DNA from 4 places in the Paenibacillus sp. FSL H8-0260 genome. Region 4 is predicted to be linked to each of the others. Evidence: riboswitches for the same ligand, from Rfam matches in the RefSeq annotation. Region 4 holds a riboswitch; each other region holds the start of a gene.
What was found. Region 4 has a riboswitch for cyclic di-GMP ahead of MHI51_RS03375 (transglutaminase family protein). Riboswitches for the same ligand answer to the same signal wherever they lie in the genome.
Positions count from the first base shown of each region.

Region 1 (7,429 bases), 940 kb from region 4:
TTTTATGTATGCCAACAAAGGGATTCGTTGTAATGCTATCGCACCAGGAGCTACTGCCACAAACATCAGTGCTTCAATGAAAAATATAAATGAATTCGGCGTGAGCCGTACGCAATTAACACAGGCTGTGATCCCTCGTGTAGGTACACCTGAAGAAATCGCACAAGTTGCGTTATTCCTGGCTTCGGATGATTCCAGTTTTGTAAACGGAGCTATCATCGCTGCTGATGCGGGTTGGACTTCTGCATTCTAAATGTTGGTTGTCTACCTCTGCCTCAACAATTTATCCACGGAGTCTTAGGGACACAGATGACGTTATTCGCAAATTTTCAGCCTTTTGAGAAGGGATTCGGACTCCAGAGACGCTATTTCATATAAATCGGCCCATATTTTGTGTTTTCGCGCCAATAGCTGCAGTGGAGTCCGATAGCAATTCAAATGTGGAATAATGGCGCATTTAAGGTCTTCTGGGTCCTCTAACCAATTTTTTGGGGCAAAATGTTATCGGATTGAACGCAGGGGTGCCCCGGCACGCTACCATTTTGCCAAATGATGACCCAAACGGGAGGCTACATAAAACTCCGCTAGAGATTAATCTAGCGGAGTTTTTTCTACGCTTGATATTTCCAGGGGAACCCTGCAAAATAGAGAGAATGCTAACTATAGAGGAGTTATATGAAATGAACGATGTTATGGTGCGGAATCATGTAAAAGTCATTGGAGCAGGAGAAAAAACTATCCTTTTTGCGCATGGATTTGGGTGTGATCAAAGCATGTGGCAGTTTATCACGCCATCATTTGAGAAAAAGTATCGAATCGTTCTATTTGATTATGTAGGCTCAGGCCATTCAGATTTAAGCGCCTATACATCGGATAAATATCATACTCTCCATGGTTATGTACAGGATGTACTAGATGTCATCGAAACATTTGAACTCAAGGATCTTATTTTTATAGGTCATTCTATTAGCTCTATGATCGGTTTGCTTGCTTCAATCGAGCGGCCGGATTATTTTGATAAAATGATTATGATCGGACCTTCCCCACGTTATTTAAATGAGGGAGATGCTTATTTCGGGGGCTTTGAAAAAAGTGATATTACTGAGCTTCTGGATATGATGGAGATGAATTTCGCGGGCTGGGCTAGCTTTATGGCTCCACTTGCGATGAATAACCCTGACCCGATGTTGACTAAACAGCTGGAACGAAGTTTTATTTCGGCCGACCCTATTATCGCTAGAGAATTTGCGGAAGTTACATTTTTTTCGGATCATCGAGAAGATCTGCCTAAAGCGACAGTGCCTACCCTCATATTGCAATGCTCGGATGATAGTATCGTTCCTATAGAAGTAGGAGAATATTTACATAGACATATGAATAATAGTACGTTCCGGTTAATGGAGGCCAAGGGCCATTATCCACATATTAGCCATCCCCAGGAGACCATTACTTTGATTAATGAGTATCTTGGGTGAGATGGAGAAGATTATGGTGTTGAAAGGATATTTAGACAATGGATGACCGGTTAAAATATGCGCCATGCGGATATGTTTCCATTACCCATGAAGGAATGATCCTCGATGTGAATCAAACCTTTTTGGATGGGATGGGATATCAGCAGGTTGATTTGGTAAATAAACATTTTGAATCTATCATGTCTACGGCAAACAAGCTTATTTTTCATTCATACTTCTATCCTTTTATCAATCTGAATGGACATGTAGAAGAGCTATTTATCAATTTGAAGGACAGCAAGGGGCAAGCCGTGCCTTACTTGTTAAATGGCAGACGCCTTAAGTGTGAAGGTGTAGAGGTCATTGATTGTATTCTCGTACAGATGGGCAAACGTATTGATTATGAGCTAGAGCTACGATCTGCGAAGAAGCAAATAGAAGAGGCTTATTGGGAAAAAGATCAGGCGCTTGCAAAGCTCAAACAAATTCACCTGGAAATCGAGCAAAAGCAAGCTGAGTTACTGGAGATGAATGCCGTTTTAGTAGAGCTATCTACTACAGACAAGCTTACTGGATTAAAGAATAGAAGGTTCCTGCAAGAAAAGCTGGAAGAGCAGATTGCAGCGTATCACCGTGATCAGGCGCCTTTTTCATTATGTATTCTAGATATTGATCACTTTAAAAATGTGAATGACACCTACGGTCATCAGATGGGTGATTATGTCCTGGAGAAATTGGCGAGTATCCTGAAGTCCCAATCTCGTAAAGAAGATATCGTAGCTAGGTATGGTGGTGAGGAGTTTATCCTTCTGCTGCCTAATACAGATTCATCGGATGCCACGGCTATAGCTGAGAGTTTACGACAATTCATAGCCAGCTCCACTTGGGAGATTGGCAGCATTACGGTAAGCATTGGCATAGCTACCTTTGAAGCAACCGATACAGACATCACTCTTCTGGAAAAAGCTGATCAAGCGCTTTACGTTTCTAAAGAACAGGGGAGAAATCGCGTTACGCATATTATGGATTTGAGTGAAAAGCTTCTTTAATTGGAGGCTTTTTTTGTTATTTATAAACGATACATCCTCTTTGCTCTAATTGCTCTAAAATGTCTGTTCCCTTCAAGCTGTAAAAGGGAATTCGGAATTTCATGAATGGATCTCCTTTGTAATTCGTATTGGCATCAAGCCTATGTGACAACGTTACGATAGAATATAACAGGATGATGATTTATTATCAGTATGTTGGCATACAAAACTATGGAATGTGGATCATGCCTACATTATCTATTCGGGGATTATGGCGATCTGGAAGTGATCCATCCCTCCAATATAACAGTGCTGCTGCGGTGGCTATGAATGATACTGTATTATTTGAGATTAAACATGAGCCTTTTAAGCAGATGCTTGCCGATTACCCGTTGATTAAGGAGCAATTGATGCTGCTGCAAATGGACCGTTTATTTTTATTGAATCGGTTATTACATGAAATGAAATTTCATGATGCGAGAGCGCGTGATATGATCGGAACGTTAAGGGAGACGGCTACCCTTGTACTTAAAGATCTGCAAGAGCAAAAGATTATTGAGATTCAACATCAGCAGATCACCGTGTTAGACCCGAAGTATTTACTGGAGTATACGAATTTCGATTGAGAAGAGCCGTTCCGGGATCTTTTTCAGAGAATTGATTATTAAAGGGGTTATGAATGTGGCTTGTAATCATTGTGTAGTAAGAGATCTGAATTTTGAAATCAAGGCTCATGGTGAGCTTAATCTTAGGGTTTTACCTGAGGTTATTCATCACCTGAGTAGAAGTAATACGATACATAAGGTGGAAGAAAATGTGATTACAATTAAGGAGGCTGGGGTGCGGGATTTTCTGGATTTCTGTAATGACCATATGGAGTCGGAGCAGGTTGAATTCCGTATAGATGACCAAACATGGAGACCCCTATCCGAATTACCCACTGTACTTGATATGGAGTGGATTGATGAGGTTATCACTAAGGGTCTTGTTACTTGCTACTTCCAACCGATTGTGAACGTAAGGGAAGAGATTTTTGCATACGAGCTCCTATCCAGATTTAAAAAAGAAGACGGATCTCTTATCTATCCTAATGAGATTTTTGCGGCGGCACGTAATCGTGGGCGTTTATATGCTTTAGACCGGTTATGTAGAATGACGGCTGTAAAATATGCTGCACCCTTAAATAAAAAAACGTTTATTAATTTTATCCCAACGTCGATCTACGCTCCAGAGTTCTGCTTAAGATCAACCGTTGAACTGGCCAATCAATTAGGCGTCGATCCTTCTCTTTTTGTCTTTGAAGTTGTTGAGACGGAGAAAGTGGATGATCTCGCTCATTTGAAAGCTATTTTGACATATTACAAGGATCGGGGATTTGAATACGCTTTAGATGATGTTGGTGAGGGCTTCAGCACGATCGAGATGTTATTGGAGCTTAAACCCCATTACATGAAGCTGGATATGAAATATGTTCAGGGTGTGTCCAGCGATCTGAACAAACAGAAAATAGCAAAGCAATTTTTAGAAAAAGCTTTAGAAATCCAATCCGTTCCTTTAGCAGAAGGTGTGGAGTTTAGAGAGGACTTTGAATGGCTTAAGCAGAGTGGTTATCAGTTGTTTCAGGGATATTTATTTGGAAAGCCTGATCCTATTCCCAAACAGTAATCCTAATGAGTATATATCCGTCCAGAGGATGAGATGAATTTCAGGTCAGAGTCTGAGTACAGCCAACCCCCGGGGTTGTATAATTTAGGTAATTGAAAAGGGGGACGGGATGGATATGAAATGGCATCAATTTGTAACGCGCTGGGCAGATTCTAGGGGCTTTGATGGACGAGAGATTGATTATCAATGGCCTTCTCCCTCATTTCCGGTCATCAGTATTCGCAGTAATCTAGGGCGATACTCAGGTCAAGCGTATGGTCGTGGAGGTAAACCCCGTGTGAAGACAGCCGTTGGATTAATCGCTATTGGAGATGTAGCTGTCGGCTTGATTTCCATAGGTGCGATAAGCGTGGGCGTATTATCCTTAGGAGCAATATCACTGGGAATGTGGTTAGCGATCGGAGCAATAGCACTTAGCTGGCTTGGCTTCGCAGTGGGAGCGATTGCGATTGCAGGCGTGGCTGTAGGAGCGATCGCAATCGCGGAAAAAGCGTTAGGGGCCATCGCCATAGGGGATACGGCGTTTGGTGCGATAGCGATAGGCAGGATCGCTGGGGGTGCCATAGCTATCGGACAATGGGCATATGGTGTAATCGCAGTTGGCGAACATGGTTTCGGATTAATTCCCATCACGGGCGATGTGTGGAATTGGTTCCGGCGGTTGTTTGGATCGGGGAGTTAAGTAGACCTACAGTCCTAAAGGATGCCCTTCTCTTCCGGGATGGTCGATAAATAATATCTATCACATAAGAAAAACTAATTGCAATTACCTATATTCATTTCATACCAATTAATCATGCGATCCGATCTAGGCTTATGTTACTCTTTGAATGTATTCGAAACTTCATAGGCAAACCTATGGAAATGTAGGGACGCAAAGCTAAAGGGACTAAGGTTATCATAACTATTGTCAGCCAGCTGCCAAAGAGTGTGTAACGCTTTTTGTTAAAATATAAGAAAGTATAAGTTATACACCTATACTTAATATCTTATATTTCTCGCTTAAACGCTTGCCGTCCTTATAGGACGCTGAAGGCGTTTATGCTTGTTAAGGTTTAATAAAAATTAAGTCTTAATTTTTAGGCGACTTTATACGCAATCAAGCTACTCTTTTGGGGTAGTTTTTTTTGTGCCCATTTTTGGGCACTGGAGAGATTCATATGACATCTGGGGGTAAGAAGAGATGAAGAAAATGATTGCGATCGCTACATCGGCGGCCATGTTGGCCAGTTTTTCGAGTGAGGCAGGTTATGCTTTAGCAAGTGAGGCAAGCAAGGTAAATGTAACAAAAACAGTGGCGCAAAGTAAGGTTAACTTATTAAGCAACGCTTCGGTTATTCCGTTTGAGCTGTACGGCAAGGATGCTCTAAATGCCTATAATGAGGTTTTTAGAATGAATCCAGCAAATATTAAATCCATCACAAATAACGGTGGCAACTACTCAGGCTCGCCTATAGCTAAGGCTATGGATGGGGATATGAGCACGCATTGGGAGACTGGCAAACCGAATAGTTCAACGTTTACGAATGAGGTTGTGTTTGTTTTCAATGAGTCCACTGAATTAAATAGAATGGTATACGCGGCTAGGCAATCCGGTGCGAAAGGTAAAGGTTTTGCTCAAGAATTTGAGATCTATGGTTCCACTACCGATGGGGGTGATTTTACGCTCGTGTCTTCTGGAGAATATACAGGCTCAACCGGTGATGTAGTGGAGATTCAGTTCGCACCTACGGCTTTTAAGAGACTTAAATTTGTCTTCAAAAAAGCGAACCAAGATTGGGCGAGTGCGGCTGAGTTTTCTTTTTATAAAGAGGATAGTGTCTCTGCTAAAATGAAAAATTTGTTTACAGATGATACCTTGAGCCAAGTTAGTACTGCCTTTGATACGGCAGAGAAATTAACAGCTTTAGAGAATGAAGTGCAGGCACATCCACTGTATGCGCAGTTTAAAGAAGAGATAGAGAATGCAAAGATCCTTTTGAAGAACCATCAGGTAGAGGCAACGACAGCCAAGGTTTCGAAGCTAAAAGGGTATGGAACAACCTATGAAAATGCCTATAGCCAAGCTTATAGAATGCCGAATGCAAACGTATCAAAAGTAACGGTGAACGGTGGAAGCTACTCAGGTACGAAGCCTGAATATATGCTGGATGACCAGCCCACTACGCATTGGGAAACGAACAAAAACAATGATGCAAGCTTCACGAATGAAGTCGTGTTTGAACTAGCGCAAGCGGAAGTGCTGGACAGAGTGGCTTTTTTGGCTAGAGATAACCGCAAAGGATTCCCAGAGGCTTTTGAAATCTATGCATCAGAGACGAGTAAAGGAGAGACCTTCCAACTTGTATCTAGCGGAACCGCGGTTAGTACCAATGACTTTCTGGAATTTAAATTCGAACCGACGAAGTTTAAAAGATTAAAATTTAAGTTCACAAAAGCTAATATCAACAGACCTTTTGCGGCTGAATTTAGATTTTATACAGAAGATAAAGTAAGCGAAGCTGTAAATGGTATTTTCACAGATGGAACGATGAGTGCGGTTGTGCCTGCTTATAATAGCGTCGAAGCAATCAACGAATTAGAAGAAGCGGCAAAAGTACATCCGCTCTATCCAATCCTGAAAGATTCTTTGGATTTAGCTAAGAAGCTAGTGAATGGTGAAGTTCAAACCGAAGGCACCATCATTGAGGCGGAACAACGTGGAGATATGAAAAAGCATGCGCAGGAAAACCTGAGAATTGGTTTTGGTACGAACAACCAGCCTACAGGTCTCGTTGCAATGCCTGGAGATACGATCAACGTTTATGTGGACGCAGCTTCTAATGATAAGCTACCTTCTTTAGTCTTTTCTCAACAAGAGGCCGCTTGGAATGTTTGGGCTAGAGGTGTGCAATTGCGTCCAGGTAAGAACATTATAACCGTTCCTGAATTTGCTACGAATAGTTATTATGCACATGAAGTGACTAAGGGCGGTACAGTGTATATCGTCAATCCATATACAGCTGAGGAACAAGGGAAAGCGCCATTGATCCGCTTCGAAGGTTTAGAAAAGATTCCTTTTATGACCAAGACCACGGATCCAGAACAATTCAAAACCTTCTTAATCACATACAAACAAAGACTGGACGAAGATAAAGCGGCTCATCCAAATGTTCAAGATCGTAAACTCATAGATGTGGTAGAAATGGCCAGCGATCATGTTATATTCACAGGAACGGCGACGGAGGCGTACAACAAATATATTACGCAAGGAAATAACCCGCTGGACACCGTAACTGGGTA
Region 1 covers NZ_CP150298.1:6,698,313-6,705,741, reverse strand. The annotation lists gene MHI51_RS29785 (SDR family oxidoreductase) at 1-253, shown strand, start outside; gene MHI51_RS29780 (alpha/beta fold hydrolase) at 681-1,475, shown strand; gene MHI51_RS29775 (sensor domain-containing diguanylate cyclase) at 1,514-2,503, shown strand; gene MHI51_RS29770 (Crp/Fnr family transcriptional regulator) at 2,728-3,108, shown strand; gene MHI51_RS29765 (EAL domain-containing protein) at 3,299-4,147, shown strand; gene MHI51_RS29760 (hypothetical protein) at 4,263-4,829, shown strand; cyclic di-GMP riboswitch class I at 4,987-5,073, shown strand; gene MHI51_RS29755 (NPCBM/NEW2 domain-containing protein) at 5,331-7,429, shown strand, end outside.
Region 1: linked by a shared signal. The riboswitch ahead of MHI51_RS29755 (NPCBM/NEW2 domain-containing protein) and the one ahead of MHI51_RS03375 (transglutaminase family protein) in region 4 are both predicted to bind cyclic di-GMP.

Region 2 (7,429 bases), 400 kb from region 4:
AGCGTCGGTGCGCCGTTCAGATATTATCATTCTTGCTGTAGGTACGCCATCATTGCCTAACGGTGAAGCAGACTTAACCTACATTGAGGGTGCAGCCGCTGAAATCGCCAAAGCGATGGAAGGGCACAAAATTATAATGACTAAATCTACAGTTCCAGTAGGAACAAATGAAAAAATCTCTCAAATGATCTCTAAGTATACCCAACATTCTTTTGATATCGTGTCTGCACCTGAGTTTTTACGTGAAGGGTCAGCGATTCGCGATACCCTCCATCCTGATAGAATTATCATTGGCCTTGATAATCCAGAGCTGGAACCAACGATGCGCGAGCTTCATAAGGGTTTCACAGAAAATGTATTTGTAACAGATATACGCAGTGCTGAAATGATCAAATATGCTTCGAATGCATTTTTGGCCACGAAGATTTCTTTTATTAATGAGATCGCCAATATTTGTGAAAAAGTGGGAGCTGATGTAACCGAGGTAGCACAAGGAATGGGTATGGACCAAAGAATCGGGTCATCCTTCCTGCAGGCTGGCATCGGTTATGGAGGCTCCTGTTTCCCGAAAGACACTAATGCACTCATTCAAATTGCGGGCAACGTCGATTACGAATTCAAATTATTGAAATCTGTAGTCGAAGTGAACAAGGGACAACGGTTTATGATCATCTCCAAGCTGCATGAATCACTTGGCAGCCTGCGCGGTTCGACAATTGGGATATGGGGGCTTGCTTTTAAGCCTAACACTGATGATGTCCGCGAAGCTCCAGCCAGAGAGATTGTTGAGGCACTGGTGGCTGAAGGGGCAACAGTCAAACTATATGATCCAATCGCAGCTACAAATTTCAGGCAGCAATACGATCATCCGCAGCTTCGCTGGTGCAATCTGCCAGAGGAGGCGGCTGAGGGCAGCGATGCCGTATGCCTCTTGACCGATTGGAGCCTACTGAAGGACATTGATCTGCATCAGCTGGCGAAAAGCATGCGCAATGGGGTGCTGATTGATGGACGCAACGTGTATTCCAAGGAGCAAATCGAGGGTACCGGCCTCGTTTATCATTCTGTCGGTCGCCCGCAGATGGGTGGATTGAGCGGTTATTCTGCTAGTGTAGCTGGAGCGGTTTAATCTAAGTTATATTGATTGAACATGTGTTTTTTCTATTTAGGGATGAGCCGTGACTCCAGAGAATGTTTGGACTTCCAGCCGCTGTTGTCTGCAGATTTCCTGATTTTAACCGCTGATAGCGGTAGAAATCCGCAGACAAAGGCGGACGCTATCGCTCTTACAGTTCCAAAATTCCCCTCCGTCACTCCGTTCCCTTATCTTAAGTTTCTAAGCAATTTATAAAGTTAGGTACTCTGATTATATACCGCAGTAGCATTTGTAGTTGTCATTGTCTCTGTCTCTGTGGTGGCAACTAGTCTTGCTCTTGTAGTTGCAGTTGTTCTTGCAGTTGTTCTTGCAGTTGCAGCTGCCTCCCCCGGAGCAGAAGCAAATCTTTAGAAAAACGTGCTTGCTTCCGGCTGGTACAGCCCGGTACGCACGGATCAAGTATTAAGAAGAAGTTGGTTAGGTTAAGAACGGAAAGGGAATTTGGAATTGTAGAAACGGAGTGTTCGCCCGAAAGATTTCCGTAGGAAAGCTAGCTTCAAAAGCATATGCTATCCTCGGATTTCTACCGCGAGAAGCGGTTCAATAAGGAAATCTGAGGATAACAGCGATCGGAAGTCCAAAATCCCTTGGAGTGGTTTCTACCTAACAAATTTTTTTAGTGCATCCGCTCGAAATAAGGCTAAGTGGAAGCTGACGTTTTGATAACAATTCAAATATGCTCGATTTCCATAATTCAAGGAGGGTTCATTCTATGAAAATGGTACTTCTATCAGGCGGTTCAGGTAAACGGTTATGGCCGTTGTCCAACGACTCACGTTCAAAGCAATTTCTAAAGGTACTTGAAAGCCCTCAAGGTGAACCAGAATCCATGGTACAACGTGTCTGGAGACAGCTGGAGGAAGCAGGGATGGCAGAATCATCTTATCTGGCCACCGGCCGTGGCCAAGTAGAAATGATACAAAGCCAACTGGGAAGTCATGTGCCGATTATCGTTGAACCGGAGCGTCGGGATACTTTTCCGGCTATCGCCTTAACAGCTACCTATCTTTATTCAGTGGCAGGTGTTTCTCCAGCGGAGACGGTAGCAATATTGCCTGTTGACCCTTATGTAGAAGCATCTTTTTTCGATACCATAGCTATGCTTGAGGGGACCATGCTGGAAAGTGGAGCAAATCTGGCTCTTATGGGTGTTGTTCCTGAACATGCCTCAGAGAAATACGGATATATTATTCCTACCACCGAAGAGGCGGGGGAAAATGGTTTTATGAAGGTGAGTCACTTTCAAGAGAAACCTGACCGCATACAAGCAGAACAGCTCATCGAGCAAAATGCCTTGTGGAATTGCGGAGTGTTTGCCTTCCGCTTAGGGTACTTGTTAGATATTTTGCAGCGTAAAGGGTTGCCTTTAGGATATGAAGAATTGCAGAAGCAGTATAAGCTATTGTCTTCCATCAGTTTTGATTATGAAGTGGTGGAGAAAGAAGAACATATTGTGGTGCAGCCGTATGATGGATTCTGGAAGGATCTTGGAACGTGGAATACGCTGACAGAGGAAATGAGCAGCAAGCATGTAGGAAAAGGTTTTGTGACGGCGGATTCTGAGGGGACTTGCTTGATTAATGAGCTGGACATTCCGATTACGGTAATTGGTGCGAAGGATCTGATCATTGCGGCTAGCCCGGATGGGATTCTAGTTACCCATAAAGCTGAGAGCCCACGGATTAAAGAAGTGCTGAAGACCTTTGAACAAAGACCGATGTACGAGGAACGCCGTTGGGGTCATTACAAAGTTATTGATTATGTGAAATATGATGAAGGCAATGAAGTGCTGACCAAACGGATTTTTATATCCGAGGGGAATAATATCAGCTATCAATTACATCGCAAGCGTAGTGAAATTTGGACAATCGTCAGCGGCGAAGCAAGTATTGTGCTGAATGAGAAAAAACATAATGTGAAGGCTGGGGACGTGGTACGTATACCGGAAGGAACGAAGCACGCGATCCTTGCTTTGACGGATGTTGAGTTTATAGAGGTACAGACGGGGTCTGAATTAGTAGAAGAAGATAACATACGTATTACTTTAGACTGGAATGATATAGAACTACAACAATTCATTTCATAGGTCTAACCTATCTATTTAACCAATTCAAAATTTCTTGAAACAGGTAAATTGACTCAATTATCAAAAAAAGTCATAAAAACACTAAATATATCATTAATTGTCGTCGATACTTACGGTAAGAGAGATTATTTCTCTTAAATTGAAAAGGCAAACCTATCGAAAGGTAGGGACGCAAAGCTATAGGGCCTTCGAAAGAGTGGCAGCCTGGCTACCGAAAGGGAGATTATTTTGAAAGCTTACCGTACGTATCGATTGTTTGGTGCATTTCTGTCACTCGTCCTGTTTCTGACTGCACTTCCGCTTGCTGTTGGAATTTCGCCGTCTGTTGTCATAGCTGCTTCAAATTCTGGAACGCCAGTTACCCCAGGTGCCTCACCTGAAGCCGTAAAGCTGCTTAACTATTTTTACTCGATCTCAGGAAAAGGTATTATTGCCGGTCAACATGACTATTTAGAAAGTCCAGATGAAATTAACAATATGCTGAAGGGAACCAGCGGACAATATGCGGCTCTTCACGGTTATGAAATGGGTGCGATCAGTGGTCAGTCCGAAGCAACGATGGCTTGGCAACGTCAAAATGTGGTGAACAGCGCCATCAACTGGAATAAAGCGGGCGGGATCGTAGCTATGACTTTTCATGCTAACCTGCCGGGCACCTCTTATGACTGGGATAATGTGAAAAAAACACTTAGCCAGAGTGAGTTCGATAGTTACGTTACACCGGGTACCAAGCAATATAACAATCTGATCGCTGAGCTTGATAAGGTGGCCGTCTCTTTAAAAAGCTTGCGCGATGCCAACGTTCCGGTGCTTTGGAGACCCTATCATGAAATGAACGGGAACTGGTTCTGGTGGGGGAAGAAAAATAACTTTTCTAAACTATGGAATATTATGTATGACCGTTTTGTTAACGTTCATAAATTAAATAATTTGTTATGGGTATGGAGTCCGAATGCTCCCAATGTTTGGTCAGATCCTTATGCGCTAACTTATCCAGGTGCTGATAAAGTAGATATTCTGGCAGCAGATATATACGAAAATGATTACCAGCAAAAATACTATGACAGCTTATTGAGTCTAGCCGCAGGCAAACCGATTGCGATCGGGGAGAATGGTGAAATGCCTAATCTGGAGAAGCTTCAGCAATCGCAAAATAAATGGACGTATATGATGAGCTGGGGAAAAATGCTTTACGAGAATAACAGTGCAGACACAATCAAAACATTTATGAATAGCAACTATACCCTGACCAGAGATAAATTAAATACTGGTCTGGCACCGACACCTAGCGCCGCACCAGCGCCGGCACCTTCCGAAGAAGAGGGGGAGGCAGCAATTCCTCTCGCGAAGGGGCTTGCAGGAGAGTATTACAACAACATGCAGTTGTCGGGAGCAGCAGCTCTTAACAGAACTGATGCAATAATCGATTTCAATTGGCGGCAAGGCTCGCCGGATGCCGCCCTCGGGATTGATCGGTTCTCCATACGTTGGAGCGGTAAAATCAAGCCATTATATAATGAGCAATATACATTTTACACTACCTCAGATGATGGTATCCGTGTCTGGGTGAATGGGGAATCTGTGATTGATAGTTGGACTAAGCAAAGTGGTACTGAGCGTAAGGGCACTATAACGCTGAAGGCTGGCCAGCTATATGATATCAAGGTGGAGTATTACGAGAATGAAGGCGATGCGAGAGTCCGCTTGATGTGGGAAAGTGCTAGTCAAGCTAAAGAGACAGTTCCAGCAAGTGCACTTTTTCTTCCGGATGTCTCCTGATTGATGAAAATTAAAGGTCGATCCTTAGTGGCTCTGCGTTATTGCAGAGCTACTAAGCTATAGTCCTCATTAGGTCAGAAGACGATTGTCCGATAACAGGTATGTTTTTAACACCTGTGGAGGCAGTACAGCTACCGAAAGGAGGATTTATTTGCGTAAATATTATAAGAAAAACAGATTGTTGTTTACTATGTTACCGGTGTTTATTATTTTTTCCTTGCTGCCTTGGGGAGAGGTTAAAAGTCTTCCGAAGGCTATGAGTGTTTCTTCCTCTCTACCTCCGGCTATACCAAGCAATCCTTCGGCTTCTGAAGAAGCCAAGCAACTGCTGAGTAATTTGGTAAATCTACGTGGCAAAGGGATCTTGTCCGGCCAGCATGATTATCTAGAAAGTCCAGATGAACTGGTTCATAAGCTGAAGAATACTTCGGGACAAAATGCTGTTCTACATGGTTATGAATTAGGGGCGATTAATAATCAATCCGAAGAGACGATCGCAGAACAGCGGCAAGCTGTTATAGACAGTGCAATTGAATGGCATCAAGAGGGTGGCATTGTAGCCATGACCTTCCATCAGAGTTTACCGGGAACCTCTCCAGAGTGGTCCAATGTAAACAGAAGTCTCAGTCAAGAGAAATTTAATGCTTATGTTACACCTGGGACAGCTCAGTATAAGAAGCTAATCTCAGATCTAGACGAGGTTGCTGGATATTTGGGTCAGCTGCGTGATGCCGGAGTTCCGGTCTTATGGCGACCTTACCATGAAATGAATGGTGGTTGGTTTTGGTGGGGGAAAAAGGACAATTTTTCAGAGCTGTGGAGTATTGTCTATGATCGTTTTGTAAACACACACAAGCTAAATAATCTACTGTGGGTGTGGAATCCGAATGCGCCGAATGAATGGTCAGATCCATATGCTGCATATTATCCCGGTGGGGATAAACTCGATGTTCTGGCTGCGGATATCTACAATAACGATTATAAACAGTCCTACTATGAGGATCTGCTCGCATTGGCCGAGGGTAAACCTATCGGAATCGGGGAGAGTGGGCAACTGCCGAACCCGGATGTATTAACTGAGAAACAAAATAAATGGGTCTATATGATGACCTGGGGAAAATTACTGACAGAAAATAATACGCTACAGTCAATTAAAAGCTTTATGAAAGACTCGTTTATAGTATCAAGAGAGGACTATGTTCTCACAACAGGAGGTCCTTCGATAGCACCCGTAACTCCGATAACCCTAACGGGTTTAACTGGAGAATACTATAACAATACTGATTTAGAGGGAGAAGCGGTACTTATCCGCAATGACCGTAAGATTGATTTTAATTGGCATGGCGGGTCTCCTGCCTCAGAGATAAATGAAGATCACTTTTCTGTACGCTGGAAAGGGAAACTCAAACCCAAATTCAGTGAAAAATATACGATTTCGGCATCCTCTGATGATGGAGTCCGTGTCTGGATTGACGGAAAGCTGATCATCGACAATTGGAAAAATCAAAGTGCAACCCTTCATAAAGGAAGTATCCCGCTCACAGCCGGAACGCTTTATGATATCCAAATTGAATATTATGAGAATGAAGGAGATGCCAATCTTCGTTTGCTATGGGAGAGTTCCCGCCAGAAGCAGCAGGTAATTCCACAAGGGGCATTGTTCCTTCCTTAATCTAATGAAATGATAGGGTAAGACATTCCGGAAGAAAGAGAGGACCTATGGATGGGAATAACGAGGAGAATATCTAATAGAAAAAATAAGATATCTGCAAACAAACCATTACTGTTATTACTAAAATTCGCCGCATTAACCGTCTTGTTTCTGTTGTCTGTCTCTGTCTTCGGAACGAATAGGACAAACGATTATAAGGTAGGTGCCAATATACCGAGACTATCTGCAGGAACTGATGCTGCAGCAGAAATACCGGATGGTACTGTGATCTGGAATCTGGGACAACATGATGGCTCAGCAGCTGAATTCGCTGCGAGTGGCACTTCTGGCAGCAAGAAGGAATTTAATGTTACTTCTTCGGTGCTCAAATCATCGGCTCTTCAGAGCTTGCCTGCAGGCTTGAATGGAAAGACCCAGCCGGAATTAACGATCACCTATCAGCTAAATAAGATCCCGGAGAATGGGGTCTTATTTAGCGTAGGTATTCTGGATGCTTATAAATCCGTGCCGCAAATGAGTGTGTTCTCCAATCATCAATTGTCGGGGATCATTCAAATTGCGGGCGTTGCTGGCACAGAAAGCGAATATAACTTTCAAAAGACCTATGAATTATATATTCCCAAGGAGCAATTGAAGATAGGAACGAATGAATTGAAGCTGCAAACGGTTCGCTGTTTATATTGCAGTGACAAAGAAGACGAATATTCCTGGTGGACTTGGGATAATCTCCGTTTAG
Region 2 covers NZ_CP150298.1:1,166,388-1,173,816, forward strand. The annotation lists gene MHI51_RS04975 (UDP-glucose/GDP-mannose dehydrogenase family protein) at 1-1,129, shown strand, start outside; gene MHI51_RS04980 (sugar phosphate nucleotidyltransferase) at 1,869-3,242, shown strand; cyclic di-GMP riboswitch class I at 3,379-3,458, shown strand; gene MHI51_RS04985 (glycosyl hydrolase) at 3,471-5,021, shown strand; gene MHI51_RS04990 (glycosyl hydrolase) at 5,173-6,693, shown strand; gene MHI51_RS04995 (discoidin domain-containing protein) at 6,745-7,429, shown strand, end outside.
Region 2: linked by a shared signal. The riboswitch ahead of MHI51_RS04985 (glycosyl hydrolase) and the one ahead of MHI51_RS03375 (transglutaminase family protein) in region 4 are both predicted to bind cyclic di-GMP.

Region 3 (7,429 bases), 180 kb from region 4:
GCGGTGACGAATAACAAAAAAACAAAAATAAGAGTCCATTTAATAGTAGTACGTGGTTTTTGAATCATGGACCTTCCCCTCCAGTGGTTACGACATTAGTTTAAAATCGGTTGCACAGGCATAGCATTTAGTACATTACCAATATAAGAATAAACAGCAGCCTTTCCATTATGACGACCTTTATTGATTCTGGGGAGTTACAGGTGAATGTCTGTAGTATTGATATTTTCATAAGAACTTTTGTTTGTATATAATAAAAATAAATGTTCTTATTTTAGAGGCGATCAATGATGGAAATGAGTATCGACCAAACGGTTGGGATTATTTATCAGGTCAAGGTGAACAAGATTACACAACGCGAGATCGAGATCCGTGGCATCCGTGACAAACGTCCAACATAAACAAAGGGGATAAATATCATGCGGTGTATAACAATACGGCAGCCTTGGGCGACCTTAATTGCTCTTGGTGAAAAAGAGTTTGAAACTCGTTCATGGAGAACAGCCTACCGCGGCGAGTTAGGCATCCATGCCGGAATGAGGATTGACAAAAAGTTTTGTGAACAGGAACCGTACAAATCAGTATTGGCGAAACATGGCTATACAGCGAATAATTTGCCGACAGGAGCTATTATTGCTACAGGTCAGCTCGCGGGATGTTATGTGGTTACTCCAGAGGTGGATTTAAGGGAATGGATCAATGGGAATGAATATGATTTTGGCGACTATAGTGAAGGACGGTTTGCCTGGAAGCTTGAAGGGGTTCATCCATTAAGCCATCCAATTCCAGCTAAAGGTCGGCTAAGCTTGTGGGAGCACTCTAATCACTTCTGAACGGCGAACAATATTTTTAATGTAATTTTTATGTGCCTATCAGCTATTTTTCAGGTTCGAGGTATATATTAGAGACACCAAACACCCCCCAGTGTTTTGTGGTATATCTCTCTCAGGTCTTGCCAACTCCCATGGTAAGGCCTATTTTTTTGTTCACTAATTGATTGGGGGGAGAGAGCGCAGCGGCTTCTATACAGCTTTACTTAATCTGGTACTGTTCTTCGTAACTCTTAAAAGATGAAATATCCAGCCCTAGGTATCTGCGCATATGGATGGCAGCTTGAGCCGCAACAATGTCATTCAACAGCAGCATTCGTTCATGATAGCCACGACATATATACTTGGCTTCAATTCCAGTATTAAGTCTGTTTTGCTCATACACCTTGATTCCCCGTCTTCTCATTTCTGCACGAACATCCCTTAGATCTGTTGTAGCTACTGCAGCAGCTGTTCCAAGCACCTCCAGATAAGGGGCGGGTGTTCGTAAGTGTGTAGATAAAATGGCGGAGTCCCGTTCGAAAGCTGATAAAATCATCGGAAGCAATAAATAAGATTTCACCAGCATGTTGTCCCTGCTTTCTGCTCTATGCATGAATCTCATCACCTCTAATAGGAACGTATATTCGTATTCTACCCCGATATTCCAAAAATAATCAATGGTATTTCTAAACAGCTTATCCAATGTGATTAAATTCACAACTAAATAACGAAGAATAAATTATATTAAAAATTGTAATAATAAAAATTAATGTATCGAACGCAAATAAAGGAGAATTATGATGGAAAAAGAGGGCAGCCTCCAGCGTGGATTGTTTTTTGGTTTAATTCTGAGTATTCCCTTATGGATATCCATATTGGGCTATATACAGTTACTTTAAAATTTAATGAAAAACCTTATGCGAAGCGCCTTCAGGCGCTTTTTTTGTGTGGTACTAATGCGGGGAATTATCGAAAGGAATTGATTGACAATTGTGGGTGTCGGGCGCTAAACTGTTATTAATTCAAAAGTATTAAAAGTCATAGACTGTTATTGGATAGAATGCTTCAGCTACCAGTTCTGGACTTGCAGTGTAATACATATATATAGTCATGATAATAGCAAACCGTCTGAAAGGGCGGGACGCAAAGTCCAGGAGTCTAAAGTGTCTTAAAGGCACAATGACCGTCCGACTGCCATGAGAAGGGAATTTCACTTCTTTTTGGCGGTCTTTTTTGTTGTTAGGTCCTTTAGAGTTTCTGGTAATTATTCTGATTAATATAAATCATAGTTTTAGGAGGTGTGCCATTTGAAAAGAAGAATAAAACCGTTACTCTCGCTTGTATTAGCTGGGATTTTGACGGTAGGTAGTGGGCTTTCCTCATTGGGAGCTGGAGTTGCTGGAGCTAGTAGTTCTTCTACATTGGGAATTGCAGCGGTCTACAACGTGTTTATTCTAGGGGATATAACAACAGTTTCGGATACGGAAGGAAGGTTTGCTGCTGGAGGTAACGTTAACTTAACCAACTATAGTGTTGGAGATAGGTTGACCGCTGCAGAGGTTTCCCTGACTGACACACTTGTTGTTGGAGGGAATCTTACTTTCAACGGAGGTACTGTTTATGGGAATATCGTGCACGGGGGAGATTTTTCAGGGAATGTAACGCTCCTCAAGGGTGGTACAAAAAGACAGGGGAGTACGATTGACTTTTCAGCAGTAGGTCAGTCTTTGAAGGACAAATCAGCAGAACTTGCAGCATTGCCGGCGAATGGAACAACAGTGTACCAATATGGCAGCCTTATCCTGACAGGTACAGATCCTGCGGTCAATGTTTTTAATGTTTCAGGAGATAACGTCTCTAATACCTACGGAATTACAATAAATGTTCCTTCAGGATCTACTGCAATTATTAATATTGATGGTTCTAACGTAAAAATGAAAAACTTCGGATTTCTACCTAATAACGTGTTGAACAGCAAGAAAATTTTGCTTAACTTTAGCCAAGCTGCGTATCTTGATATGGCAGGCATAGGTGTAATGGGAAGCATACTTGCCCCCTATGCTCATGTTGATTTTATTAATGGTCAGATTAACGGTACTTTAGTGGCGGCTTCACTCAAAGGTACTGGTGGTGGTGAATTTCACCACTATCCATACGATGGTGATGAACCTGGACCAACACCGACACCAACGCCGACAGTGACGCCAACACCGACACCAACGCCAACAGTGACACCAACGCCGACACCAACGCCGACACCAACGCCGACACCGACGCCAACGCCGACGCCAACGCCAACGCCGACAGTGACACCAACGCCAACACCAACGCCAACGCCGACAGTGACACCAACGCCGACGCCGACAGTGACACCAACGCCGACACCAACACCGACAGTGACACCAACACCAACACCGACAGCGACACCAACGCCGACACCGACGCCAACACCATGTCCGACGCCAACACCAACGCCGACAGTGACGCCAACACCGACACCAACACCAACGCCGACGCCAACGCCGACACCGAAGCCAACGCCAACGCCGACAGTGACACCAACGCCAACACCAACGCCGACACCGACGCCAACGCCAACGCCGACAGTGACACCAACGCCAACACCAACGCCGACGCCGACAGTGACACCAACGCCAACGCCAACGCCGACAGTGACACCAACGCCAACGCCGACAGTGACACCAACGCCGACGCCGACAGTGACACCAACACCAACGCCAACACCAACACCAACGCCGACGCCGACAGTGACACCAACGCCGACACCAACACCGACGCCAACACCGACGCCGACAGTGACACCGACGCCAACGCCGACAGTGACGCCAACACCGACACCAACGCCGACAGTGACGCCGACGCCGACACCAACGCCAACGCCGACACCAACACCGACGCCCACAGTGACGCCGACACCAACACCAACGCCGACGCCAACACCGGCACCAACGCCGACAGTGACGCCGACACCAACACCAACGCCGACAGTGACACCAACGCCGACACCAACGCCGACAGTGACACCAACGCCGACACCAACGCCGACAGTGACACCAACACCAACGCCGACACCAACACCAACGCCGACAGTGACGCCAACACCAACACCAACGCCGACGGTAACGCCTGAGGCAACACCGACACCGACGGTAACACCAGAGGCAACACCGACACCGACGGTAACGCCTGAGGCAACACCAACACCGACGGTAACGCCTGAAGCAACACCAACGTCGACACCAGAGACTTCGGTGTTCCCGACACCAACGCCATCATCCGTAATTGGCACTATAGTTCTTGCAGAAGATCCTGTGCCGCTTGGGCCTGTAGCTTCGCCGACACCAGCGCCAGTACCAACACCGTCGAATAGCACAGAAGTACTTGTTGATGATGATGAGATCCCATTAGGTCCGGTACCGGCAGTGACACCAACGCCAACACCAACACCTGATGAAATCATCGTAGTGGACGATACGTTCCCATTAGGAAAGCCACCTGTGAAGGAATTGCCAAAAACGGGTGAATCAAGTCCTGCACCTTACTATGTAGCAGGTTTAGGTTTTGCACTTATCGGATTATTAATGAGAACCAAGTTCTCCAAAAAGAATAAATAATAAAGGGTAGATCAACATAGAGTCGCTTTCGGGAGTGTTCCGATGGCGGCTCTATTTGTATGTCATGATTGCGATAGTTTGGTGCATTCTAAGTAGATGGTATACTCTTGTTGCAAAGGAAATGAAGAGGGGATGGCGAAGGCGAATTGATATGGTTCATTATTAGCGCTGTAATCATCATAGGGATTCTAATCTATGTGGGATTTTTCTTCTATGGTATTGCTATTAAACGAGCGCCAAAGGTATTTCTAAGTAATAATCCTAATCTGAAGGCTGATCCTCCGGTTGCCGGAGCTTCTTGGGGGGAGGGGAAGGATTGGGTCTCTCGCCAGAGCTTCGAGAATATTGAGATCGTATCTGCAGATGGACTTAAACTAAGAGGTTACTTACTCCGATCTAATCGTGCTGCGGGACGCACAGCCATTCTAGCCCACGGTTATTCAGGTAAAGCAAAGGATATGGGGGCGTACGCCAAAATCTACTACGAGAACTTAGGCTTTAACATCCTAATTCCCGATGCAAGAGGGCATGGAGATAGCGCAGGGGATTACATTGGTTTTGGTTGGCCGGAACGAAAAGATTATTTGCAATGGATTGAATACATGATTAAAAAGACTGGGCCTAGTGCTCAAATTGTGCTTCACGGTGTCTCTATGGGTGGTGCTACAGTGCTAATGACCTCAGGGGAAGATCTTCCGCCGCAGGTAAAAGCTATTGTTGCGGACTGCGCTTATACCTCAGTAAAAGCACAATTATCTTACCAACTACGACGCATGTATCGCTTGCCAAGTTTCCCTTTCGTTCAAAGTGCAAGTCTAATCACCCGCTTGAAGGCGGGGTATGGCTTTGGTGAAGCCTCTGCATTAAAACAAGTGCGGAAAGCGAAGGCTCCGATTCTTTTTATTCATGGGGATGCGGATAACTTTGTACCTTTTGCTATGATGAATGAATTGTATGAGGCATGCCAGAGTCCAAAAGAGAGGCTCATAGTGCCGCAAGCGGGGCATGGATTGTCTTATGATACGGATAAGGCGGGGTATACAGATGTAGTAACAGCTTTTATAAGTCGATATGTAAAATAAGTCCTGAACGTAGACAGCGCCCGATATCCGCTAGGTAGCGGTTATCGGGCGCCTATATTTTTCCACACATGACGTAGTCCTTGAATAAGGATCGTACCGTCATGCTTTCTCGTTATATTCATCCCCCGCCGTTCGTGAGTAACGGGTGTCTTGATTCCTTGTTATTTCCAGCAGCCGTGTGGCGAGAATAATCCTTCCAATACGACAAAAGCCCTACCTCTCTTTTGCCCTTGCGGCTCCATTGACCGCGCCAGTGTGAATCGGAATGCTATATTTCGAATTTAATCTCATAAAAAGGAAGAGTACTGCAAGAAAACATAAAGCCTCTTTGTCCAAAATGCCGATGTGTATAATAGTCGGCCTGACATCTTCTTGGTGGGGATATTCAATATATCGAAAAACAAATACCATATAAATATAACACACTATTGTTTAAAAGGCAAATATAATAATGAATTCCAAGATAAGGTTTATTTGATTCTAGAGAGGAACAAACCTCGATAAGGGGCGCTTAGATTTTGAAAGTAACTTAAATTGGGTTAATTGTGAATTATTCCGGAAAAGCTAGTAAACCAGAGGAGATGGGCGATCTCGGTGCAAATGGGCTAAAATGTAAGTTGGATTTTTTTGCAAACGCTACAAACTTCAACTGAAAATGCCAGAGACGAATGGGTTGTGTCTGCTGGGGTTATTTTGCGTGCCTATTTTGTGAACAGCTCTCTAAAACTGACAATAAACTCCAACATTGATTGAAGGATTGAGGGTAGACCGTTATAATTAATAAGTCTGGATTTTAATTAAAAAATAAGGGAGATTTTTATGAAACGCGCAGATGTGTGGCTGATTTCCATCGTATTGATTGCTGCGCTCGCTTTTCTCGTACCGAGATGGTTTTCGGACAATGATGACAAAGGTGGGGCCGGTAAAAATCTCATAGCCAATGTAACGGTGGACGGTGAGTTATTTAAAACGGTAAAGCTTACAAAAGAAGAACAAACCATTGAGGTCCGCACGGAACGCGGCTATAACATTTTGAAGGTGCATGATTACGGGATTGAAATGTACGATGCCGATTGCGCTGATAAAGTTTGCCTAGGTTTTGGTTTTATTACCCTGCCCAAACAGACGATTGTCTGTCTACCGCATAGAGTATTAGTCGAAATCACCAGTGCGTCGGGGGAGGATGATATAGATGCCTATGTCCAGTAGTGAATCTGCAACAGCTTTAAAAAGAACAGTGATTATTGCGATTTTCGCCGCAGTGGCAGTAGTGTTAAGTTTAATAGAGGCACAGATTCCGTTATCCGGGATGGGACTGGTGCCGGGTGCTAAGCTCGGACTGGCCAACATTATGATTTTGACTTGTATTTACTTTTTACGTGGACGGGATGCTTTGCTGCTTGTCATCCTCAAAACACTGCTTACTGCATTTCTGCTAGGTACCTTCTCAAGCTTGCTGTTTAGTTTATTTGGTTCACTTTTTAGCTTTGTTGTTATGTTTGTGCTGATGCTGATTAGTGGCAAAGGTAAGAGTATAAGCTTGATCGGAATTAGTATAGCCGGTGGGATTGCGCATAATATCGGTCAGCTGCTGGCAGCTTCTATGGTATTTGCATCACTTAGTATTTTTTATTATCTTCCCATGCTGCTGATCACTGGGGTAGTAACAGGAATTGCCGTGGGCTATGCAGTCCGTTATTTGGTGGCGTCATTGTCAAAAATATCGCTGTTTGAAGAATTTTTGGACTGATTAGTCACATCAGCGGAAGGATGACTAACATGAATGAATCATACGAAGGTCAAGACTTAGAGGGAGAGGGACAAGCAGTCATCTCTCTGGATGGGGTATCGTTTGGCTATGATCCCGAGCATCCGATTCTTCAAAATATAACGTTATCTA
Region 3 covers NZ_CP150298.1:589,905-597,333, forward strand. The annotation lists gene MHI51_RS02590 (DUF3221 domain-containing protein) at 1-68, opposite strand, end outside; gene MHI51_RS02595 (ASCH domain-containing protein) at 420-833, shown strand; gene MHI51_RS02600 (hypothetical protein) at 1,033-1,425, opposite strand; cyclic di-GMP riboswitch class I at 1,921-2,011, shown strand; gene MHI51_RS02605 (choice-of-anchor A family protein) at 2,120-4,447, shown strand; gene MHI51_RS02610 (alpha/beta hydrolase) at 4,594-5,529, shown strand; gene MHI51_RS02615 (NusG domain II-containing protein) at 6,349-6,738, shown strand; gene MHI51_RS02620 (Gx transporter family protein) at 6,722-7,279, shown strand; gene MHI51_RS02625 (ATP-binding cassette domain-containing protein) at 7,309-7,429, shown strand, end outside.
Region 3: linked by a shared signal. The riboswitch ahead of MHI51_RS02605 (choice-of-anchor A family protein) and the one ahead of MHI51_RS03375 (transglutaminase family protein) in region 4 are both predicted to bind cyclic di-GMP.

Region 4 (7,429 bases):
TTTATCGGGATGGTGCTTATAGTAGTGGTCTTTGTGCTTGGCACCAAAATGCATGAACGTTATATGTTCCCTGCTCTTATTCTTTGTTTGTTTACTTATATAGAAAGTCGGGACCGCCGCTTTTTATCGCTATTTCTCGGATTCAGCTTAACGCAATACATCAATGTGGCGTACACCTTATCCCACCTGAATGCAGATGTTAGCCCGGGTGCAGACGGAATCGTATTAGTGACTGCTATAGCTAATCTAGCATTGCTGCTTTATATGCTGAATATCGGATACGATGTGTATGTCCGCAAGGGAATAAAACCTCTTCCAGCGCCAATTACACCGGAAGAACAGTATGAAGAAGATTTGAGAGTTGTCGGGCAAATTAAACCGCATCAGAAGGGAGGGCGATTTAACGATGAAGTTTAAGCGTATAGATTGGATATGCATAATAGCTATCACGGCCGTTTACGCAGCGCTTGCTTTATATAATCTTGGCTCTACTAAATCTCCAGAGACCTTATGGGAGCCTGCTGCCAGTGGTGAAAGCTTCTATGTAGATTTGGGGCAGAGTAAACCATTGGAACGGGTCAATATCTTTGGTGGCGTGGGAACGGGTAAGTTCAAGCTGGAATTCAGCGACAATCCTGAGGTCTGGAGCAGTCCGATGGATGTCAGTGAGGATGTCGGGAATGTCTTCATCTGGAAAAGCCAACCCCTGAACGTTACAGCGAGATATGTGAAGTTAACAGTTACCTCTCCAGGGTTCACTTTGAACGAAATGGCCTTTTATGAGCAGGGGGGAGAAAGAATCCCCCTTCCTATTGCCGGTGTGACACCAGATGCTAACGCAGTACCTAAAAGAGGAGCAGCGGCCAATCTTTTTGACGAGCAGGCGCTCATTCCGGAATATTCTAACTTTATGAATAGCACTTATTTTGACGAGATCTATCATGCGCGAACAGCTTATGAATATACACACGGGATAGTGCCTTACGAGAATACGCATCCACCGCTTGGCAAGCTGTTGATTGCCATAGGTATGGAGCTGTTCGGAGTCAATCCATTCGGCTGGCGTATTATCGGAACCTTGTTCGGAGTTGCCATGTTACCTCTTATATATGTAATGGCGCTGCGTTTGTTTAAGAAAAGCAAATACGCCGCCCTCGCGGCAGGATTGTTTGCGCTGGATTTCATGCATTTCACACAGACAAGAATCTCCACGATTGACGTATACGGAGTATTCTTCATTATGTTGATGTTCTATTTTATGCAGCGGTATTACACAATGAATTTCTACAAGCAGCCTTTAAGAAAAACATTAATTCCGTTATTCTGGTCTGGCTTATTCTTCGGAATCGGCGTAGCTTCGAAATGGATTGTGCTCTATGGAGGAGCAGGGCTGGCCATTATGCTGGCTATCTCCCTTTTTGAACGCTACAGAGAATACCAAGCCTCCGGACGCCTGCTGGCAGAGGGGAAGATTAAAGATAAGGAATTGCTGGGCACCTGTCGTGAAGCAGTAGATTCTTTTTGGAAAAAGACTATTATTACGTTGGCTAGTTGTATCGGGTTCTTTGTAATTATTCCAGTAATTATTTATAGCTTATCTTTTGTGCCGGGGTTATCTGCATCAGCAGAGGGCTTCACTATAAAAGGTTTGATTGATTCCCAAAAGAATATGTACAACTACCACAGCCAGCTTGTAGCTACACATCCTTTTGCTTCCTCATGGTGGCAATGGCCGTTTATGAAGAGACCGGTCTGGTTCTTTAGCGGCGGTGAAGGTTTGCCGGAAGGTCAGGTCAGCAGTATAGTGACTATGGGGAATCCTCTTATCTGGTGGACGGGTATTTTTGCGATGCTGGCAACGCTGTGGATTACGCTGAAACGTAAAGATAAGAACCTCTACATGATCTGGATCGCCTTCTTCTCGCAATATGTTCCGTGGATGCTTGTCCCAAGAGAAACATTTATTTACCATTATTTTGCTATGGTACCATTTATGATTCTTGGTATTGTATATATAATGAAGTTGCTGGATAGTAAATTCCCTGAGGCCCGTTACGTACAGTATGTCTATGTAGCCGTTGCTTTGCTGCTCTTTATCGCTTTCTACCCGGTACTGTCAGGGATGCAGGTCAGTGGAGATTACGTGAAAGATATGCTGCGTTGGTTCCCAACTTGGGTTTTCTAGGATTTAATAAAAATCTATAAAATAAGTTTATGAATGCAGCGTTATTATGAAGTGTAGATGGATGTAACGCTCCAAAAAGCTTGTAGGAGGAATAAAGGTGAAAGCCAGATATAGTGTGATTGTACCCATGTTCAATGAGGAGCAAGTAATTAGCCATACTTATGAACGTTTGAAAAAAGTAATGGACGAGTGCGGCGATACTTATGAGCTGGTCTTCGTCAATGACGGCAGTCGTGATCGTTCCGCCCAGATGATTCGGGAGATCTGTGAACGAGACGAGCATGTCAAGCTGATTGACTTCTCGCGTAATTTCGGACATCAGGTAGCGATTACAGCTGGCATGGACTATGCCGAAGGTCAAGCGGTTGTTGTTATTGACGCTGATCTTCAGGATCCTCCGGAGGTCATTTTGCAAATGATCGAGAAGTGGAAAGAGGGCTACGACGTTGTATATGCGAAACGCCTGAAGCGCCACGGAGAAACGATGTTCAAAAAGGTCACCGCGAAGCTTTTTTACCGCCTGCTCAGCAGTATGACAAGTGTGGATATTCCTACGGATACAGGCGATTTCCGTCTTATTGACCGTAAGGTATGTGATGTCCTGCGGGGACTTAAAGAAAAGAACCGCTATGTCAGAGGTTTGGTGAGCTGGGTTGGCTTCAAGCAGACTATGGTGGAATATGAACGGGAAGAACGTTTTGCCGGAGAAACCAAATATCCGCTGAAGAAAATGATTCGTTTTGCGTTAGATGGCATCACCTCTTTTTCACATAAGCCGCTTAAGATTGCTACGTATATTGGATTCTTCCTTTCATTCTCTAGCTTTCTCTATTTATTTTTCGTCTTGTTTCAAAAGATATTTTTTACCTCCTGGACGGTTCCGGGCTGGGCTTCCATTGTAGGCGTTAATCTGCTCTTTAACGGTATCGTTCTGATGCTGTTGGGTGTGATTGGGGAGTATATCGGACGGATTTATGACGAGTCTAAAGATAGACCGCTATATATTGTTAGTGAGACTAAAGGCTACCAGAACGAAGAACAACTGGACCGCCGGAAGGACCACAATGATGTTAGATAAGAACTTGCGCGCTGCATTCATACAGTTCCTCAAATTTAATGCCGTAGGTTTGCTCAATACGCTTATTGATTTTGTGATTTTTACATTGTTGAATTCACTAGGGATGGTATACGCATTGGCGCAGGTGATCTCCTATAGTGCAGGCACGGCGAATAGCTTTATTTTGAATAAAAAAGTAACCTTTCGTGATCGCAACCGGGGGAATAAAGAAGGCTTCGACCGCGTGCAGCTGGTCAAGTTTATCGTGCTGAATCTGGTAGTGCTCGGAATATCACTGCTGCTAATGCATCTGTTGACAGACAAACTAGGCATTCAAGTCTTGATCTCCAAGGTGCTGGTTACCTTTATCACGGTGATCATCAATTTCTTTGGAAGTCGTAAATGGGTATTTTAAACATTAATTTCAGGCAGAAGGAGTTGCTATGCTTAAAGGCAAGTAGCTGTTTCTGCTTGATTTGTATATAACCATAGAAACAATATACGGAGGTGAATAACATTGCGTAAATTCTCCTATCTACTCATACTGGCTGGGATACTTATCATGTTATATCCGACAGCTAACGAGTGGTACAACGACAGGCAGCAGGAGAAGTTATTAGAAACGGCTGAACTAAGCACTGCCGATAGTACTCCCCAGCCAGATCTAAAGAGCAGGTATGCTGAAGTTACTCAGCTGTTAGCAGAGGAATCGGTTCTGGATGCTCAGGCACAGCCCCAACCCCAAGAGACAGAAAAGCCTGAACCGGAGATTGCAGTCGGTGGCAAAGTAATCGCACTAATTGAAATCGATAAGATTGATTTGAAGCTGCCTGTATTAGAAGGGGCTACAAAAGCTAATATGAAACATGCTGCAGCCCATATGAAAGAAACGGCACCCCTTGGAGAGATCGGGAATGCTGCAATCGCGGCGCATCGGGCTAGAACTACGGGTCGTTTGTTTAACAGATTGAATGAGGTTGTTGTGGGGGATGTTATCACGATAAAGACTAGTGATCAGGTGTTTAACTATGAGGTGTATGATATTTCTGTAGTAGATCCGAGTGACGTCTCCGTTCTTGACGGGAATGACAAGGATAAGATTCTTACTCTGATTACATGTGATCCGCTAGTGAATCCAACGCATCGGCTGATTGTTCATGCCAAATTAACAAAATGAGAATAGTGAATGACAAGAACAAATACCGGGAGATATTTATAAAATAATGGGTAATCTAGTAAATTAGGTCTTGTTCACAACTATAAATATGATAGTATTATACTATGAAAGCTAAACACGATAACGGCAAACCTTCCGAAAGGTAGGGACGCAAAGCTAAAGGGCCTTTTCCCAAAAGGATGGCAGCCAGCTACCGAATGAAGAGGCTTTTTTTGTTTGTTTCAAATGGATTCTATCAATTATATCTAGTAAAGCTAGAACAGATAGAACTTATACGATAACGGCAAACCTATCGAAAGGTAGGGACGCAAAGCTAAAGGGCCTTCCCGAAAGGATGGCAGCCAGCTACCGAAAGGAGTTTTATCCGTGAAAAAGGTTTATTTTATGCTGGTGGCGTTGTTCGTCCTAATGACTTCAGTTCCAGTAAGTACAGCTCAAGCTGCAAGTGCAGATGCCAGCTGGTTGATTACATCCAAAGTGGCTCAAGGTGTGATTGGTATTAACTATGATATTCCGAAAGATAAAAGAATCAAACTCATGATCACCAAAGATAACAGCAGTTATACATATAACTTGTATGCTTCTGGACAAGCTGAGGACTTCCCTTTGCAACAAGGAAATGGGACTTATAAGGTTTCTGTTCTGGAGAACACAACCGGCAATAAATACAAAGCATTATATTCCGAAGTAGTAGACGTAACCATGAGTGACTCGAATTCCGTATATTTGGGCTCCGTACAGAATGTGAAATGGAGTTCTTCTGATAAAGCGATTGTCAAAGCTAAACAATTAGTACAAGGCAAAACAACAGACGAAGAGAAAGTTAAAGCGATCTATAACTATGTAGTTGCGAATGTACAATATGATTACTCTCTTGCTAATAGTGTAACTACTGATTATATTCCAAGCATCGATAAGACATTGACTACTAAAAAAGGAATTTGCTATGATTACGCTTCTCTTTTTGCCGCAATGCTGCGGAGTGTAGATGTTCCTGCTAAGTTGGTAATGGGGAATACAAGCTACGTTACGCAATATCATGCCTGGAACGAAGTGTTGCTTAATGGGAAGTGGGTTACCATTGATACTACAGTGGATGCAGGACTTGCAAAGAGTGATAAGAAAACCGATTTAATTAAAGCCTCAAGCAAATATACTGCGGCAAAATACTATTAAGTTCGTCGCTAGAAAGATAACTCTATTAAATAAACAACTAGCTTAATTATTAAGCTAGTTGTTTATTTTTATATTAGGGGTTGCTTTTCTATTAATAGTTGGGGTATTATAGGTAAGCGTTGTTAGACAGCGTACAGGCGATATAGACGAGGCTGATAAAAAGCTTCGAAAAATAAAGCTTGCATTTCTGAAAACAACATGATATATTATAAGAGTTGCTGCTGAGACATTAAACGGCGCCAACGAGAACTTGATCTTTGAAAACTGAACAACGAGTGAGTAGGAAATCACGTAAGTGAAATCCAAAATTAGAGAATTAATTTTCTCGTCAGATGTTTCAAAATGAGCATATCGCTCTTTTCAATACTAATTGGAGAGTTTGATCCTGGCTCAGGACGAACGCTGGCGGCGTGCCTAATACATGCAAGTCGAGCGGAGTTACTTTGAAAGCTTGCTTTCAAAGTAACTTAGCGGCGGACGGGTGAGTAACACGTAGGCAACCTGCCCTTCAGACTGGGATAACTACCGGAAACGGTAGCTAATACCGGATAATTTCTTTTTTCTCCTGAGAGAAGAATGAAAGACGGAGCAATCTGTCACTGAGGGATGGGCCTGCGGCGCATTAGCTAGTTGGTGGGGTAACGGCCCACCAAGGCGACGATGCGTAGCCGACCTGAGAGGGTGAACGGCCACACTGGGACTGAGACACGGCCCAGACTCCTACGGGAGGCAGCAGTAGGGAATCTTCCGCAATGGGCGAAAGCCTGACGGAGCAACGCCGCGTGAGTGATGAAGGTTTTCGGATCGTAAAGCTCTGTTGCCAGGGAAGAACGTCCGGTAGAGTAACTGCTACCGGAGTGACGGTACCTGAGAAGAAAGCCCCGGCTAACTACGTGCCAGCAGCCGCGGTAATACGTAGGGGGCAAGCGTTGTCCGGAATTATTGGGCGTAAAGCGCGCGCAGGCGGCTATTTAAGTCTGGTGTTTAAACCTTGGGCTCAACCTGAGGTCGCACTGGAAACTGGGTGGCTTGAGTACAGAAGAGGAAAGTGGAATTCCACGTGTAGCGGTGAAATGCGTAGATATGTGGAGGAACACCAGTGGCGAAGGCGACTTTCTGGGCTGTAACTGACGCTGAGGCGCGAAAGCGTGGGGAGCAAACAGGATTAGATACCCTGGTAGTCCACGCCGTAAACGATGAGTGCTAGGTGTTAGGGGTTTCGATACCCTTGGTGCCGAAGTTAACACAGTAAGCACTCCGCCTGGGGAGTACGGTCGCAAGACTGAAACTCAAAGGAATTGACGGGGACCCGCACAAGCAGTGGAGTATGTGGTTTAATTCGAAGCAACGCGAAGAACCTTACCAGGTCTTGACATCCCTCTGAATCTGCTAGAGATAGCAGCGGCCTTCGGGACAGAGGAGACAGGTGGTGCATGGTTGTCGTCAGCTCGTGTCGTGAGATGTTGGGTTAAGTCCCGCAACGAGCGCAACCCTTAACTTTAGTTGCCAGCAGGTAATGCTGGGCACTCTAGAGTGACTGCCGGTGACAAACCGGAGGAAGGTGGGGATGACGTCAAATCATCATGCCCCTTATGACCTGGGCTACACACGTACTACAATGGCCGGTACAACGGGAAGCGAAGCCGCGAGGTGGAGCCAATCCCATCAAAGCCGGTCTCAGTTCGGATTGCAGGCTGCAACTCGCCTGCATGAAGTCGGAATTGCTAGTAATCGCGGATCAGCATGCCGCGGTGAATACGTTCCCGGGTCTTGTACACACCGCCCGTCACACCACGAGAGTTTACAACACCCGAAGTCGGTGGGGTAACCCGCA
Region 4 covers NZ_CP150298.1:767,255-774,683, forward strand. The annotation lists gene MHI51_RS03350 (glycosyltransferase 87 family protein) at 1-417, shown strand, start outside; gene MHI51_RS03355 (phospholipid carrier-dependent glycosyltransferase) at 407-2,185, shown strand; gene MHI51_RS03360 (glycosyltransferase family 2 protein) at 2,283-3,263, shown strand; gene MHI51_RS03365 (GtrA family protein) at 3,250-3,657, shown strand; gene MHI51_RS03370 (class D sortase) at 3,760-4,419, shown strand; cyclic di-GMP riboswitch class I at 4,535-4,617, shown strand; cyclic di-GMP riboswitch class I at 4,692-4,772, shown strand; gene MHI51_RS03375 (transglutaminase family protein) at 4,786-5,595, shown strand; rRNA gene MHI51_RS03380 (16S ribosomal RNA) at 5,963-7,429, shown strand, end outside.